Regions from separate parts of the Acidaminococcus sp. HCP3S3_H5 genome, predicted to be linked through region 2. Evidence: riboswitches for the same ligand, from Rfam matches in the RefSeq annotation. Region 2 holds a riboswitch; each other region holds the start of a gene.
What was found. Region 2 has a riboswitch for S-adenosylmethionine ahead of ACTQY5_RS02120 (MetQ/NlpA family ABC transporter substrate-binding protein). Riboswitches for the same ligand answer to the same signal wherever they lie in the genome.
Positions count from the first base shown of each region.

Region 1 (4,373 bases), on a different contig from region 2:
TTCACATCGTAGGAAAGGACCACCGCCTTTTGGGCGATCAGTCCCTTCAGGGCCGTCTCTCCTCCCGGGAGATTCCGGATGGCCCGCCGGGACTGGGGACCCTTCAGGGTCAGGAAATCGTACAGTTCCTGTTCCTCAGGAGTAAGCCCGGCCACTTCAGGCACTGGGACGTATTTCCCCACTGCCGCCAGGCTTTTCCGGCCCGGGATGAACAGCCGCAGGGCCTCCGCCAGGGTGCACAGGTAGTACTGGGACAGCCAGTAGGCGGTGGCCAGCATTTCACTGTCGAACCAGGGTTCCGTCCCCACCACATCGGCAATGTCCTTCAGTTCCCGGGACAGATCCGGGCTCCGGTCCTCTTCCACAATGAAACCTTCCAGCAGCTGCTGGCCGAAAGGCACCACCACCCGCCAGCCCTGGCCCAGGAAATCCAGGGCCTGGGGCACATGGTAGGTGAACTGCCGAAAAATGTTTTTGGCAGGCAGATTGATGGCAACCTTTGCGTATTCCATCTTATTCCAGTGCTTTTTTCAGCACATCCACTTTATCCAGCCGTTCCCAGGGCAAATCCACATCCGTCCGGCCGAAATGGCCATAGGCAGCAGTCTGGCGGTAAATGGGCCGGCGCAGATCCAGGCTCCGGATAATACCCGCCGGGGTCAGGGAGAAGTTCTTTTCAATCAGTTCCACGATCTTTTCTTCCGGAATGGCAGCGGTGCCAAAGGTGTTCACGCTGATGGACACCGGACGGGCCACCCCGATGGCATAGGCCAGCTGGATTTCGCATTTCCTGGCCAGGCCGGCAGCCACCACGTTCTTGGCCACATACCGGGCCGCATAGGCAGCACTCCGGTCCACTTTTGTGGGATCCTTCCCGGAGAAGGCACCGCCTCCGTGACGAGCCATGCCCCCGTAGGTATCCACGATGATTTTCCGCCCGGTGAGGCCGGAATCCCCCTGGGGCCCGCCGATGACGAACCGGCCGGTGGGGTTGATGTGGTAAATGGTCTTTTCATCCAGCAGATCCGCCGGCACCACCGGCCGGATCACCTGTTCCAGGATGTCCTTCCGCAGCTGTTCCATGGTGATTTCCGGGCTGTGCTGGGCAGAAACCACAATGGTGTCCACCCGTACCGGTTTGTCGTCATCATATTCCACGGAGACCTGGGTCTTCCCATCAGGACGGAGATAAGGCAGGGTGCCGTCCTTCCGGACCTGGGCCAGCCGGCGGGACAGCTTGTGGGCCAGGGAAATGGGCAGGGGCATGTATTCAGGCGTTTCATCGGTGGCATAGCCGAACATCATCCCCTGATCCCCGGCGCCGATTTTTTCTTCTTCTCCCTGGGCGCCCTGTTTGGATTCATCGGATTCATCCACCCCCTGGGCAATGTCCGGGGACTGTTCATCGATGGAGATCAGCACCCCGCAGGTGGCTCCGTCAAAACCATATTTGGCCCGGTCGTAGCCAATGTCGATCACCGTCTGCCGGGCAATCTTGGCAATGTCCACATAGCAGCTGGTGGAAATTTCCCCCACAATATGGATCTGGCCGGTGGCCACCAGGGTTTCGCAGGCAACCCGGGCATCCGGGTCCTGTTCCAGGATGGCATCCAGCACCGCATCAGAGATCTGATCGGCGATTTTGTCAGGATGGCCTTCCGTGACAGATTCAGACGTAAATACTTTCTTCATTATTTCCTCCTTACACAAAAAAAAATACTCCCAAAATGAGAGTACCTATGGGACTCTCATCTTACAATCGACAAACCGCATTGCAGGAATTAGCACCGTTGGCCCAGGGCCATGGTTGCTGTGGCTTCACAGGGCCATTCCCTCCGCCACTCTTGATGAGCTGTATTCGATTTTGCTTTGTAATTATAACAGATACAGTAGGAAAATACAAGACGGGTCCTCAGTAATGGACCACGTCCTGCTCTTTCCGGATCCGGTCCAGGATGGGCCGGGCTTCCTGGCTCTGGAGGAAGTCCCAGGTGGTGGGAGGCACCTGCTCCCGTACCAGCGCCCAGTTTCCTTCCTGGATGGCCTTCCGTACTGTGGAGGCACTGACCACCTGGCCCTGTTCTTCCCGACGGGGCACCACCACGCACTGGATCCCCGCTTCCGGCAGCCGCTTTTCCATCACCTGGTTGTACAGGCCGGTGACCACACTGGTGGGCTCTTCCCCCACATACCGGGCGGTAATCCCCAGTTTCCGGGCGATCTTCACGAAAATGGCCAGATCCAGGTTGGCATGGCTGGCGATCACCGCTTCCGCATCCTTCTGGAAATAGCTGGGGAAGGTGGCCTGGCTGATGATGTAGGGACCGCTGTCATGGTACCGGAGATTGGCCAGGTGCCGTGTCCCTTCCTGGATCAGCTTCTTCCGGACGGCATAGGGGAACAGGCTGGCGTCCTCGCTGACCATGAACAGGTGGACCAGGTCGTTTTCTGCCGCCGCTTTTTCCACCAGGTACTGATGCCCCAGGGTAAAGGGGTTGGCGTTCATGACAATGGCCGCCACTTTGGGAGCTTCCACCCGGCTCCGGGCCAGCTGGTTCAGATAGCTGGAGAAACCTTCCTTCCGGTTTTCCATAAAGACGATCTGGTCTTCGATCCGGGCGATTTCATAAAAACCCAGGTCCCCGAAAAATTTGGCGGAACTGCATTTGGTATACAGGAAAAGGTGGAGATTTCCCCGTTCATACTGGTACTGGACCAAATGGGACACAATCTCGTTCATCAGCCCTTCCCCCTGGTGGTGATGGTCCACCGCCATGCACCGGAGGGTGTTGCCGAAACAGCTTCCGGTGGCAATGGCCCGGTAATCATTGTCGAACATCACACAGGTATAGTCCAGGTTGGCATCCCGGCGGATTCCCTCCTGCTCCAGCAGGGCATCCACCTGGGCATTGGTCCGTTTATCGGAAGGATATACTTGAGAAATAAAATAATCAGACATCACGGTCTCCTTCTGGTTTCAAAGTGAATCCATTATACCACAAAAAAGGGAAAGGAAGGGTTGGTCCGCCAACTCCCTTTCCCTTTTCTTCCCGGTCAGAAACCCAGCTGATCGTTGATCAGGATCACATGGACCCGTTCCGGATGCCGGGCATACCGGGTGATCAGGATCTGGCAGCAGCGGGTTTCCGGCGCCTTGCAGTGGGAACAGAACCCGGTGGTCTTACAAGGTGTCTGGATGTCGAATTTCTGGGCACAGACCGCAGCCGCCGTGTTTTCCGCCCGGTCCAGGGCTGTTTCCAGGCTGGAACACACCTTGTTCAGGCTCACCAGGAACAATACATGGTGGGGCCCGTAGGAAATGGCGGAGACCCGGTTGCCATTGCCGTCGATGTTCACCAGGATCCCGTCCCGGGTCATGGCGTTGCAGCTGGCCAGATACCAGTCCGCATCATAGGCCTTCAGATGGGCCGGCCGCCGGGTGGGATATTCGTCCCGGTCGATGAAGGTCCAGTTGCCTTCCTTCAGTTTCTCCACCAGACCGCTTTCCCGTACGGTGGTGCTGCCGCCCATGTTCACCACACTGCCTTCCGGGATCAGTTCCAGGGCCTTCTGCACCGCCTCTTCCACCGTTGCCGCATAATACCCCTTCATGTTCCGGGATGCCAGCCCCCGGATCACCACCTGGGCCAGCAGTTCATTCCGCCGTCTCAAAGCCTCCTGCATTTCGATTCCCCCTCATTTGTGTTTTTTTTATTTTACCATAGAAAAAGAGGTTGCTGCACCTTTTGTGCAGCAACCTCTCCCTGCCTTACCTTCTTATTTTGCAAAATACCGGGCCAGCAGTCCGTCGAATACACGGCCGTGACGGGCTTCGTCTTTGGCCATTTCATGAACGGTGTCGTGGATGGCATCGTAGCCCAGCTGTTTGGCCAGGGTGGCGATTTCCTTCTTGCCGGCGCAGGCACCCTGTTCAGCGGCAGCCCGCATTTCCAGATTCTTCTTGGTGCTGTCGGTAACCACTTCACCCAGCAGTTCAGCGAACTTGGCAGCGTGTTCCGCTTCTTCGAAAGCGATCCGTTTGTAGGCTTCTGCCACTTCCGGATACCCTTCCCGGTCAGCCACCCGGCTCATGGCCAGGTACATGCCCACTTCGGAGCATTCCCCGGTGAAGTGCTGACGCAGGCCTTCCAGGACCCGTTCATCCACGCCTTTGGCAACGCCTACCACGTGTTCATCAGCGTATTCCTTCACGCCTTCCTTCAGTTCATCGAACTTGTCTTTGGGAGCGCCGCACTGAGGGCACTTTTCCGGAGCTTCTTCCCCTTCATACACATAACCGCACACTCTGCAAATGAATTTTTTCATAATATTGCCTCCCCTAAATGGTCAAGCCCTTTATTTAAGGACTTGCT
Region 1 covers NZ_JBQKCS010000002.1:53,046-57,418, forward strand. The annotation lists gene priA (primosomal protein N') at 1-512, opposite strand, end outside; gene metK (methionine adenosyltransferase) at 514-1,692, opposite strand; SAM riboswitch class I at 1,746-1,854, opposite strand; gene citC ([citrate (pro-3S)-lyase] ligase) at 1,913-2,962, opposite strand; gene ACTQY5_RS02685 (lactate utilization protein) at 3,055-3,684, opposite strand; gene ACTQY5_RS02690 (ferritin family protein) at 3,778-4,326, opposite strand.
Region 1: linked by a shared signal. The riboswitch ahead of metK (methionine adenosyltransferase) and the one ahead of ACTQY5_RS02120 (MetQ/NlpA family ABC transporter substrate-binding protein) in region 2 are both predicted to bind S-adenosylmethionine.

Region 2 (4,373 bases):
GGCAGCGGGTCCTTGCCGGACACATGGCGGATTTCCACCCCTTCCGGCAGGAACTGGCGGAAGTAATTTTCGCAGGATTCCACCGTATCCCCCTGGAGCACCCGGACGCTCATCTGGGCCGCCGCCCGGCTGGGCAGCACATTGGGCTGCTTGCTGGCTTCGGCCATGGTGAAGGCGATGGTGGTGTGGAGCAGGGCATCCAGGGCCGGATCTTCCTGGGCCAACTGGCACAGTTCCTGCCAGTGGCCTTCCGGATCTTCATAGATAGCCCGGCGGCCGGCATCCTGGAGTTTGGCGCTTTTCTGGAGATGGGCCAGGGTCAGGGGAGTGAACCGGTACGGGAAAGGATGGGATTCGATGGCCACAATGGCTTTGGCCAGGGTCCCCAGGGCTGTCCCCTTCCCGGGACGGCTGGAATGGCCTCCGGGAGAGGTGGCGTAAATCTCGAAGTTCACCGGGGATTTTTCCGCCACTCCGATCTTGGCTTCCAGCTTGTCCCCCACCGGGAACAGGCCGCCCCCTTCGTCCACTACGGTGCCCAGCCGGACCCCCTTCTCTTCCAGGTGCCGGGTGAGCTTTTCCGCTCCGTCCACATCGTTTTCCAGGTACACTTCCTCACTGTAGCCCAGAGACAGGTACAGGTCGTAAGACGGCCGCCAGCCTTCTGCCAGCAGGGCTTCCACCGCTTCCATTTCCGCCAGCAGCTGGTGCTTGCAGTCGGTAGTGCCCCGGCCGCAGATACAGCCGTCGATGATTTCGCCTCCGAAGGGATCGAATTTCCACTGGCCCCGGTCCCCTACTTCCACCACGTCCTGATGGGCCATGAGCAGAAGGGGCTTCTTTGCGCTGCCAGTGCCCTTCAGGTGGAACTGGAGGCCTGCCTGGCCCACTTCATCCAGCTCCATCAGGCGATAGATGTGGGGATAGAATTCCCGGAAGGCCTCATGGAGTTTTTCAAACTGGCTCCAGTCCACCTTGTCCACATTGGCGTTGGACACGGTGGCGCACTGGATGAACCGCTGGAGATGGGCGGCGTATTTCTGTTCTTCTTCCGTAAGCTTCATTGCCGTTCCCTTCTTTCTCAATTACCAGGCCGGTTCCAGGTTGCCTTTGCAGTTTTCCAGGATGTAGTCCTTCACCGGCTGGCTCTGGAAGATCTGGACGAATTTCTTGTAGGTGGGGTTGTCTTTGTCTTCTTCCCGGGCGGCAATGATGTTCACATAGGGGCTGGTGTTGTCTTCCTTGGCAATGGCCAGGTCCGTGGACAGACCGGCGGAGTTGGCATACCCGGCGTTGATGATGGAAGCGGCGGTGTCATCCAGGCTCCGGGGCAGCTGGGCAGCTTCCAGTTCCACGATCTGCAGGTGTTTCGGGTTTTCGGTGATGTCGTTGACGGTCAGTTCCGTGGGCTTCACATCCGGGTTCACTTTCAGGAGGCCCAGTTTGCTCAGCATCAGGATGGCCCGTCCTCCGTTGGAAGGATCGTTGGGGATGGCGATCTTGTCCCCGTCCTTGATGTCCGCCACGTTCTTGATCTTGGTGGAATACAGCCGCAGGGGAGCCAGGTAGGTCTTGCCGATGCTCACCAGTTTGGTGCCGTTCTTTTTGTTGAAGGCCAGCAGGAAGGGTTCATGCTGGAAGGAGTTCAGGTCGATGTCCTTCTGGGCCAGGGCCTGGTCCGGAGTCACATAGTCGGAGAAGGTCTTGATTTCCACCTTCAGCCCCTGTTTTTCCGCTTCCTTCTTTACCACTTCCATGACCTGTTCGGAATACCCGGGGGTGATCCCTACAGTGATGGTCTTCTTTTCCGCCGGGGCGGCCGCCTTTTTGTCGCTGCCGCAGCCGCTGACCAGGCTGGCCAGGGCCAGGACGGATACGGCTGCTGCAATCCATTTCTTCAGTTTCATGAACATCTCTCCTTTTCGCCTTCCCGAAAGCACCCAAAGAAAAACACCACCTGCTGGGCAGATGGTGTTTTCGATGACTGAGCTCGCTTTTCATCTGCCAGGGAATCCCTGTTGGAATTGGCACCTTCCCTTCCGGGGGTTGCCGCAGCTTCATAGGGCCAAATCCCTCTGCTGCTCTCGATGAAGGTATGTGATTTTGATGGTTCTGATTCTACACTACTTCACTAGGAAAGTCAAGGACTTTTTGTAACCTGATCAAGAACAGTTGCAGGTAACCGGCTCAAGTCTGGAGTCTGAAGTCTGGAGCCTGGAGCCGAATGTTAAATTTGCAGGCAAATTTTTTGAATGTGTAGAACCTTTGGACGAAATGATCTCTCAGATTGATTGCGATTCTGGTTTTGCAGAATCAAAAGGATCCGTCCAGCCAGACGGATCCTGTCCTGAGGCTTCCGACTTCAGACTTCGGACTTCCGACTAAGGGGCTGTTGCTCATGCAACAGCCCCTTCTTACTAAAACATTACATCTTCTGATGAGCGCGGCGGGCGATTACGTCCAGCTGCTGTTCTCTGGTCAGGTCGATGAATTTCACCGCGTAGCCGGATACCCGGATGGTGAAGTTGGCATATTCCGGTTTTTCCGGATGTTCCATGCAGTCGATCAGCTTGTCCACGCCGAACACGTTCACGTTCAGGTGGTGGGCTCCTTGATCGAAGTAGCCGTCCATTACCCGTACCAGGGTGGCTTTCTGTTCTTCTTCATTGTGGCCCAGGGTTTCCGGAGCGATGGTCTGGGTGTTGGAGATTCCGTCCAGAGCATATTCGTACGGCAGCTTGGCCACAGAGTTCAGGGAAGCCAGGAGGCCGTTCTGTTCTGCGCCGTAGGCCGGGTTGGCACCGGGAGCGAACGGGGTGTAGGCCTTCCGTCCGTCAGGCAGGGCACCGGTGGCGCCGCCGTACACCACGTTGGAAGTGATGGTCAGGATGGAAGTGGTGGCTTCGGAATTCCGGTAGGTGTGGTGTTTCCGCAGCTTGGTCATGAAGGTCTTCAGCAGCCATACAGCGATTTCATCCGCCCGGGGATCATCGTTGCCGTATTTGGGGAAGTCCCCTTCGATCTTGTAGTCCACCACCAGGCCGGATTCATCCCGGACCGTGGAAACTTTGGCGTATTTGATGGCGCACAGGGAATCCACCACATGGGAGAAGCCTGCGATGCCGGTGGCAAAGGTCCGGCGCACATCGGTGTCGATGAGGGCCATTTCTGCCGCTTCATAGTAGTATTTGTCATGCATGTACTGGATCAGGTTCAGGATGTTCACGTACAGCCCGGCCAGCCAGTCCATCATCAGGTCGAATTTGTGCATCACTTCGCCGTAGTCCAGCACGTCGGAGGTGATGGGTGCATATTCCGGCCCTACCTGCATGTGTTTGCCGTCTTTGGTCAGGAATTTTTCATCCTTGCCCCCGTTGATGGCGTACAGCAGGCATTTACCCAGGTTGGCCCGTGCCCCGAAGAACTGCATTTCCTTCCCGGTCTGGGTGGCGGATACGCAGCAGCAGATGCTGTAGTCATCGCCCCATACCGGCTTCATCACATCGTCGTTTTCGTACTGGATGGAAGAAGTGGTGATGGAAATGTGGGCGGCGTATTTCTTGAAGTTGTCCGGCAGTGCGGAAGAATACAGCACCGTCAGGTTGGGTTCAGGAGAAGGCCCCATGTTTTCCAGGGTGTGGAGGAACCGGTAGTCGTTCCGGGTGACCATGTGCCGGCCGTCCATGCCGATGCCGGCCATTTCCAGGGTAGCCCATACCGGGTCGCCGGAGAACAGCTGGTTGTAGGAGGGGATCCGGGCGAATTTCACCATGCGGAATTTCAGGGTCAGATGGTCAATCAGTTCCTGAGCCTGTTCTTCGGTGAGGGTCCCTTCGGCCAGGTCACGGCTGATGTAGATATCCAGGAAGGTGGAGATGCGGCCCACGCTCATGGCAGCCCCGTTCTGGGTCTTTACTGCAGCCAGGTAGCCGAAGTACAGCCACTGGACGGCTTCCTTGGCGTTCTTGGCAGGAGCGGAAATGTCATAGCCGTAGACTTTGGCCATTTCCTTCATCTGTTTCAGAGCCCGGATCTGTTCCGCCAGTTCTTCCCGCTGCCGGATGATGTCATCGGTCATAACCCCGCATCCGCAGTTGTTCAGGTCTTCGCTTTTCTTGTTGATCAGGAAGTCGATGCCGTAAAGAGCCACTCTCCGGTAGTCCCCTACGATCCGGCCCCGGCCGTAGGTATCAGGCAGACCGGTTACGATATGGCTGTGGCGGGCTTTCCGCATTTCAGCGGTGTAGGCATCGAATACAGCCTGGTTGTGGGTCTTGTGGTATTCGGTGAAGATCTTGTGGAACTTGGGGTTCACCTTGTACCCGTAGGTTTCCGCAGCTTCTTCCGCCATTTTGATGCCGCCGTAGGGCATG
Region 2 covers NZ_JBQKCS010000001.1:419,530-423,902, forward strand. The annotation lists gene ACTQY5_RS02115 (M20/M25/M40 family metallo-hydrolase) at 1-1,064, opposite strand, end outside; gene ACTQY5_RS02120 (MetQ/NlpA family ABC transporter substrate-binding protein) at 1,086-1,907, opposite strand; SAM riboswitch class I at 1,995-2,094, opposite strand; gene pflB (formate C-acetyltransferase) at 2,426-4,373, opposite strand, start outside.

Region 3 (4,373 bases), 260 kb from region 2:
TCCGCCTGTTTGAAAGCCAGTTCCGTACTGGAACTGAAAGCAGGAGAGGCAGAGCGGCTGGGGCTGAAAGTAGGATTGCAGGCCGCAGGCCGCGAGCCGTGAGTCCCGGGCAAAAAAAATCCCACCCTCGAGGGGTGGGATTTTTTTATTTGATCTTCGTCTTGTTCAGCTTCGCCGAAATCTTGTTCCCTATGGTCTGGACCAACTGGACCAGGGCAATCAGGACGATGACCGTGGCCACCATGGTATCCGCCTGGAACCGCTGGTACCCGTAACGGATGGCCAGGTCACCCAGGCCGCCGCCCCCCAGGGCACCGGCCATGGCGCTGGAACCGATCAGGCTGATCACCGCCAGGGTGATGCCCAGCACAATGGAATGCATGGCTTCCGGCAGCAGCACCTTCCAGATGATCTGGAGAGGGGAGGCCCCCATGCTCTGGGCCGCTTCGATGACCCCGGGATCCACTTCCAGCAGGGAGGATTCAATGATCCGGGAAATGAACGGAGTGCAGGAAATGGTCAGAGGCACGATGGCGGCGGTGGTGCCGATGGAAGACCCCACGATGATCCGGGTGATAGGGATAATGGCCACCATCAGGATGATGAAGGGCACGGACCGGAGAGCGTTCACAATGGAGCCCAGGGTCTTGTGGAGAGCCGCATTTTCCTTGATGTGGCCTTTGCCGGTAATGGTCAGGATGACCCCCAGGGGAATCCCGAACAGAGAAGCAATGGCGGCGGACAGGGCTACCATGTAGAGGGTTTCGCCCAGGGCCTTGATCAGCAGATGGATCATATTAGGAGACATAACCGATCACCTCGTCTTTCACTTTTCTTTCGTGGAGGTAATCCAGGGCTTTTTTCAAATGGTCCTCGTCCCCTTCCACTTCAATGAGCAGGGTCCCGAAGGGAGTATCCTGCAGGGTTTCAATGTTGGCCGTCAGGATGTTCACATTGGTGTCGTATTCCTTGATCAGCACGGATACAATGGGTTCTCCGGCGCTGTCCCCGATGAAGCTCAGGCTCACCAGGGCCTTGTCCCCGGCTTTGTAGTCCTTGTGGATGTCCAGCTTCTTGACGAAATCAGGCAGGTCGTTGTGCTGGATGCTGGCCACGAATTCTTTGGTGGTGGCTTTCTGGGGATTGGTGAAGATGTCCACCATGGACCCCTGTTCGATGATCTCCCCGTTTTCGATCACGGCCACCCGGTCGCAGATTTCCTTTACCACGTTCATCTGGTGGGTGATCATGACAATGGTGATGTGGAGCCGTTTGTTGATGTCCCGGAGCAGGTTCAGGATGCTTTCGGTGGTCTGGGGATCCAGAGCGGAAGTGGCTTCATCGCAAAGCAGCACCTTGGGGTCGCTGGCCAGGGCACGGGCAATGCCCACCCGCTGTTTCTGGCCCCCGGACAGCTGGCTGGGGTAGTGGTCCGCCCGGTCTTTCAGGCCCACCAGGTCCAGCAGGGGTTCCACCTTCTTTTGGATGGCGGCTTTGTCCATTCCCTGGATTTCCAGAGGGAAGGCAATGTTGCCGAATACGGTGCGGCTGGACAGCAGGTTGAAATGCTGGAAGATCATGCCGATGTTCTGCCGGGCCTTCCGCAGCTGTTCCTCGCCCAGGGCGGTCATTTCCTGGCCGTCCACCATGACTTTGCCGCTGGTGGGCTTTTCCAGCATGTTGATGCACCGGACCAGGGTGCTTTTGCCGGCCCCGGACAGGCCGATGATGCCGAAGATCTCGCCTTCGTTGATGGTCAGATTGATATCCTTCAGGGCATGCAGGTCCCCTGAAGCCGTATGATAGACTTTGTCAATGTGCTGGAGTTCTATCAAGGGGGTTCACCTCCGTAAAAAATAAAAATTCCTCTTCATCAGCAATGAAGAGGAATCAGATTGGCTCACTCATCTTCATCTTTCAGGCCACGCCTGATGGACTTAGCACCGTTCAGCCGGCCAAAGCCGCTGATGGTTGCCGTAACTTCATAGGGCCAGTCCCTCCGTTACTCTGGATGAATTCTGTGCGTATTAAATGATACCGTATAAAGTACAGTTTGTCAATGGGAATTGGGGCATAAGTGCAGAGTAAAGAGTGAAGAGTAAAGAGCAGGGGCCCGTAGAGGTCGCACAACCGGCGGCTCGCCAGATGTACGAATCTCTGACCCCAACGATGTAGGGGGTTGCCGAAGGCAAACCCGTCCCGGCCGCCCAGAGGGCAAAAACTTCTATACCCATACACCCGCGAGGGCTCTCCGCCGGGAGGGCAGACCCGTTCGTCCCTGGCGGGAGGCTCACAGCCTATCGCCTTGCCCTAACGGTCAAAGGCAGCGGCTACGGACCAGGAAGCCGGACCCTATCGCCCGCGTGCTCCACCCCAGGAGCGACAACACCCGATGTTGTCCCGCCGACTCCTCCTGGGCCTGCCCTCCCGGCTCCCGGAGAATCGATGTATACTCGTACAAAGTACCAGCAAGGCCGGAGGCCAAGTCCGCCCTGCAGGGGCGGGGGACCGGGCTTGCCCGGTGGTGGGGGCATGAGGTCCTGAAAGGACCGAATACCTTGACGGTGGTACGGGCTCATCAGCTGGGAATGCAGCAACGAAAACTGAAATCATCATATTCCTGCTCCTACCATACGCTTTCTTGTTTTCGGCCGGTCCTGCAAAATATCGGCTGTCGCCGATGCCCCCACCACCGTGCTCCGCACGGTCCCCAGCTACGGCATAAGCGACCGCCAACGCCGCTGAAGCGTCGGGCGCCTGCTTACGCCCCTCACAGGGCGGACTTTGGGACCGTCCTTATCACCAGTTCAGTGCTGTTCCCAACTGTCCCATGGGACTGCTGCCCGTTGGAACACCCCTTTATTAAGTTAATGAATTCTTATACAATGAAATTCACGGAAGACCTTCTCTCCTATCTGTAGTGGTGTGGTAACTAATACTATAAAGGATGAAGGTCTTCCTTTTTGCAAGTTTATAAGGGATTATTCATTTCACCGAGAACTATTTTACACTAAGACCTATCAACCACCTGTCCCCATTCCGTTGACACCCTCTTCCACCCGTGTTACAATCCTCCCAAAGGAGGGGATTGCCATGGATACCCGGGCTATCCGGTGTTTTCTGCAGGTTTATGAGAAACGGAGCATCCACCAGGCGGCGAAGGTGCTGTTTTTGACGCCCCAGGGGGTGAGCCGGATCATCGGGGTGCTGGAAGGGGAGCTCCAGGCCCGGCTGTTTGTCCGTACTCCCAAAGGGGTGGTGCCTACCCGGGAGGGGGATTATTTCTATGAACACAGCCGTTCCTTCTCCGCCCAGCTGCTCCGGCTCCAGCTGGGGATCCAGGAACTGAAGCGCCAGCAGCAGGGGCTCCGGGTGGGATTTGCCTGCGGGGTGCTCCATGTGATTTCCATCGAGAAACTCCAGGGCGCAGCGGCCCGGCACCCGGAATTCCGGCTGGAATGGGCGGAGGATTTCAACGAAAACATCCTTGAGCTGCTCCGGGAAGGGACCCTGTCCTGCGGATTCTGTGTAGGGTCCCGGGCTCCGGAAGGTTTCTTCCGCCGGGAACTGTTCCAGGCGCCGGTGGAAGCGGTGGTGTACCCGGGACATCCTCTTTATGACCGGGACAGCCTGTCCCTGGAAGACCTGAAGGGGGAGCCTCTTTTGTGTTTGAACGAGCATTTTTCCATTTACCACAATGTGGTGGAACGGTGCGGGGATTTTGGCTTTACCCCACATTTTGCAGTGAAGACCATGGAAAGCAGCCTGATTTACCAGTTCTGCCAGGAAGGCCGGGGCATCGGCATCGACGCGGCCATCCATCCGGTGGAGGCTCCTCTCCGGCAGATTCCCCTCCGGGAGACCTCCCCCTGGCAGGTGTCCTTTGTGTGCCCCCAAAACCGGGCGGAAGAACCCCTGTTTCAGGAACTGCTGGCGGTGTGCCCCCAGGGGAAATAGTCCTATCAATGATTTATTTATATCTACTGCTGTTTCTTTGCTGGACGGCAGCTTCTTTTTTATGGTAGGGTGAAAGGCGGAAAAAACTGGAAAATATTTTAGGAGGCACTATACCATGCTGCGCAAATTTCCCCATCTGTCCACCCCCATCACCATCGGCCGCACCACCTTCCGGAACCGGATCTTTTCCGCTCCCATGGGCGGTACCGATATTACCAACGACGGGTGCATCGGCCCCAAATCCACGGCTTTTTACGAACTCCGGGCCAAAGGCGGGGCCGGGGCGGTGACCGTCTCGGAACTGATGGTCCATCCGGCCACCGACGGTTCCCACGCCTATCATCTGGATGAAAGCATCCTGAATTCCCTGGCCTGCGCCACCTATACCGCCGACGCCATCCGCCGGCACGGAGCCA
Region 3 covers NZ_JBQKCS010000001.1:161,917-166,289, forward strand. The annotation lists gene ACTQY5_RS00860 (DUF192 domain-containing protein) at 1-102, shown strand, start outside; gene ACTQY5_RS00865 (methionine ABC transporter permease) at 146-808, opposite strand; gene ACTQY5_RS00870 (methionine ABC transporter ATP-binding protein) at 798-1,835, opposite strand; SAM riboswitch class I at 1,908-2,018, opposite strand; gene ACTQY5_RS00875 (LysR family transcriptional regulator) at 3,094-3,957, shown strand; gene ACTQY5_RS00880 (oxidoreductase) at 4,073-4,373, shown strand, end outside.
Region 3: linked by a shared signal. The riboswitch ahead of ACTQY5_RS00870 (methionine ABC transporter ATP-binding protein) and the one ahead of ACTQY5_RS02120 (MetQ/NlpA family ABC transporter substrate-binding protein) in region 2 are both predicted to bind S-adenosylmethionine.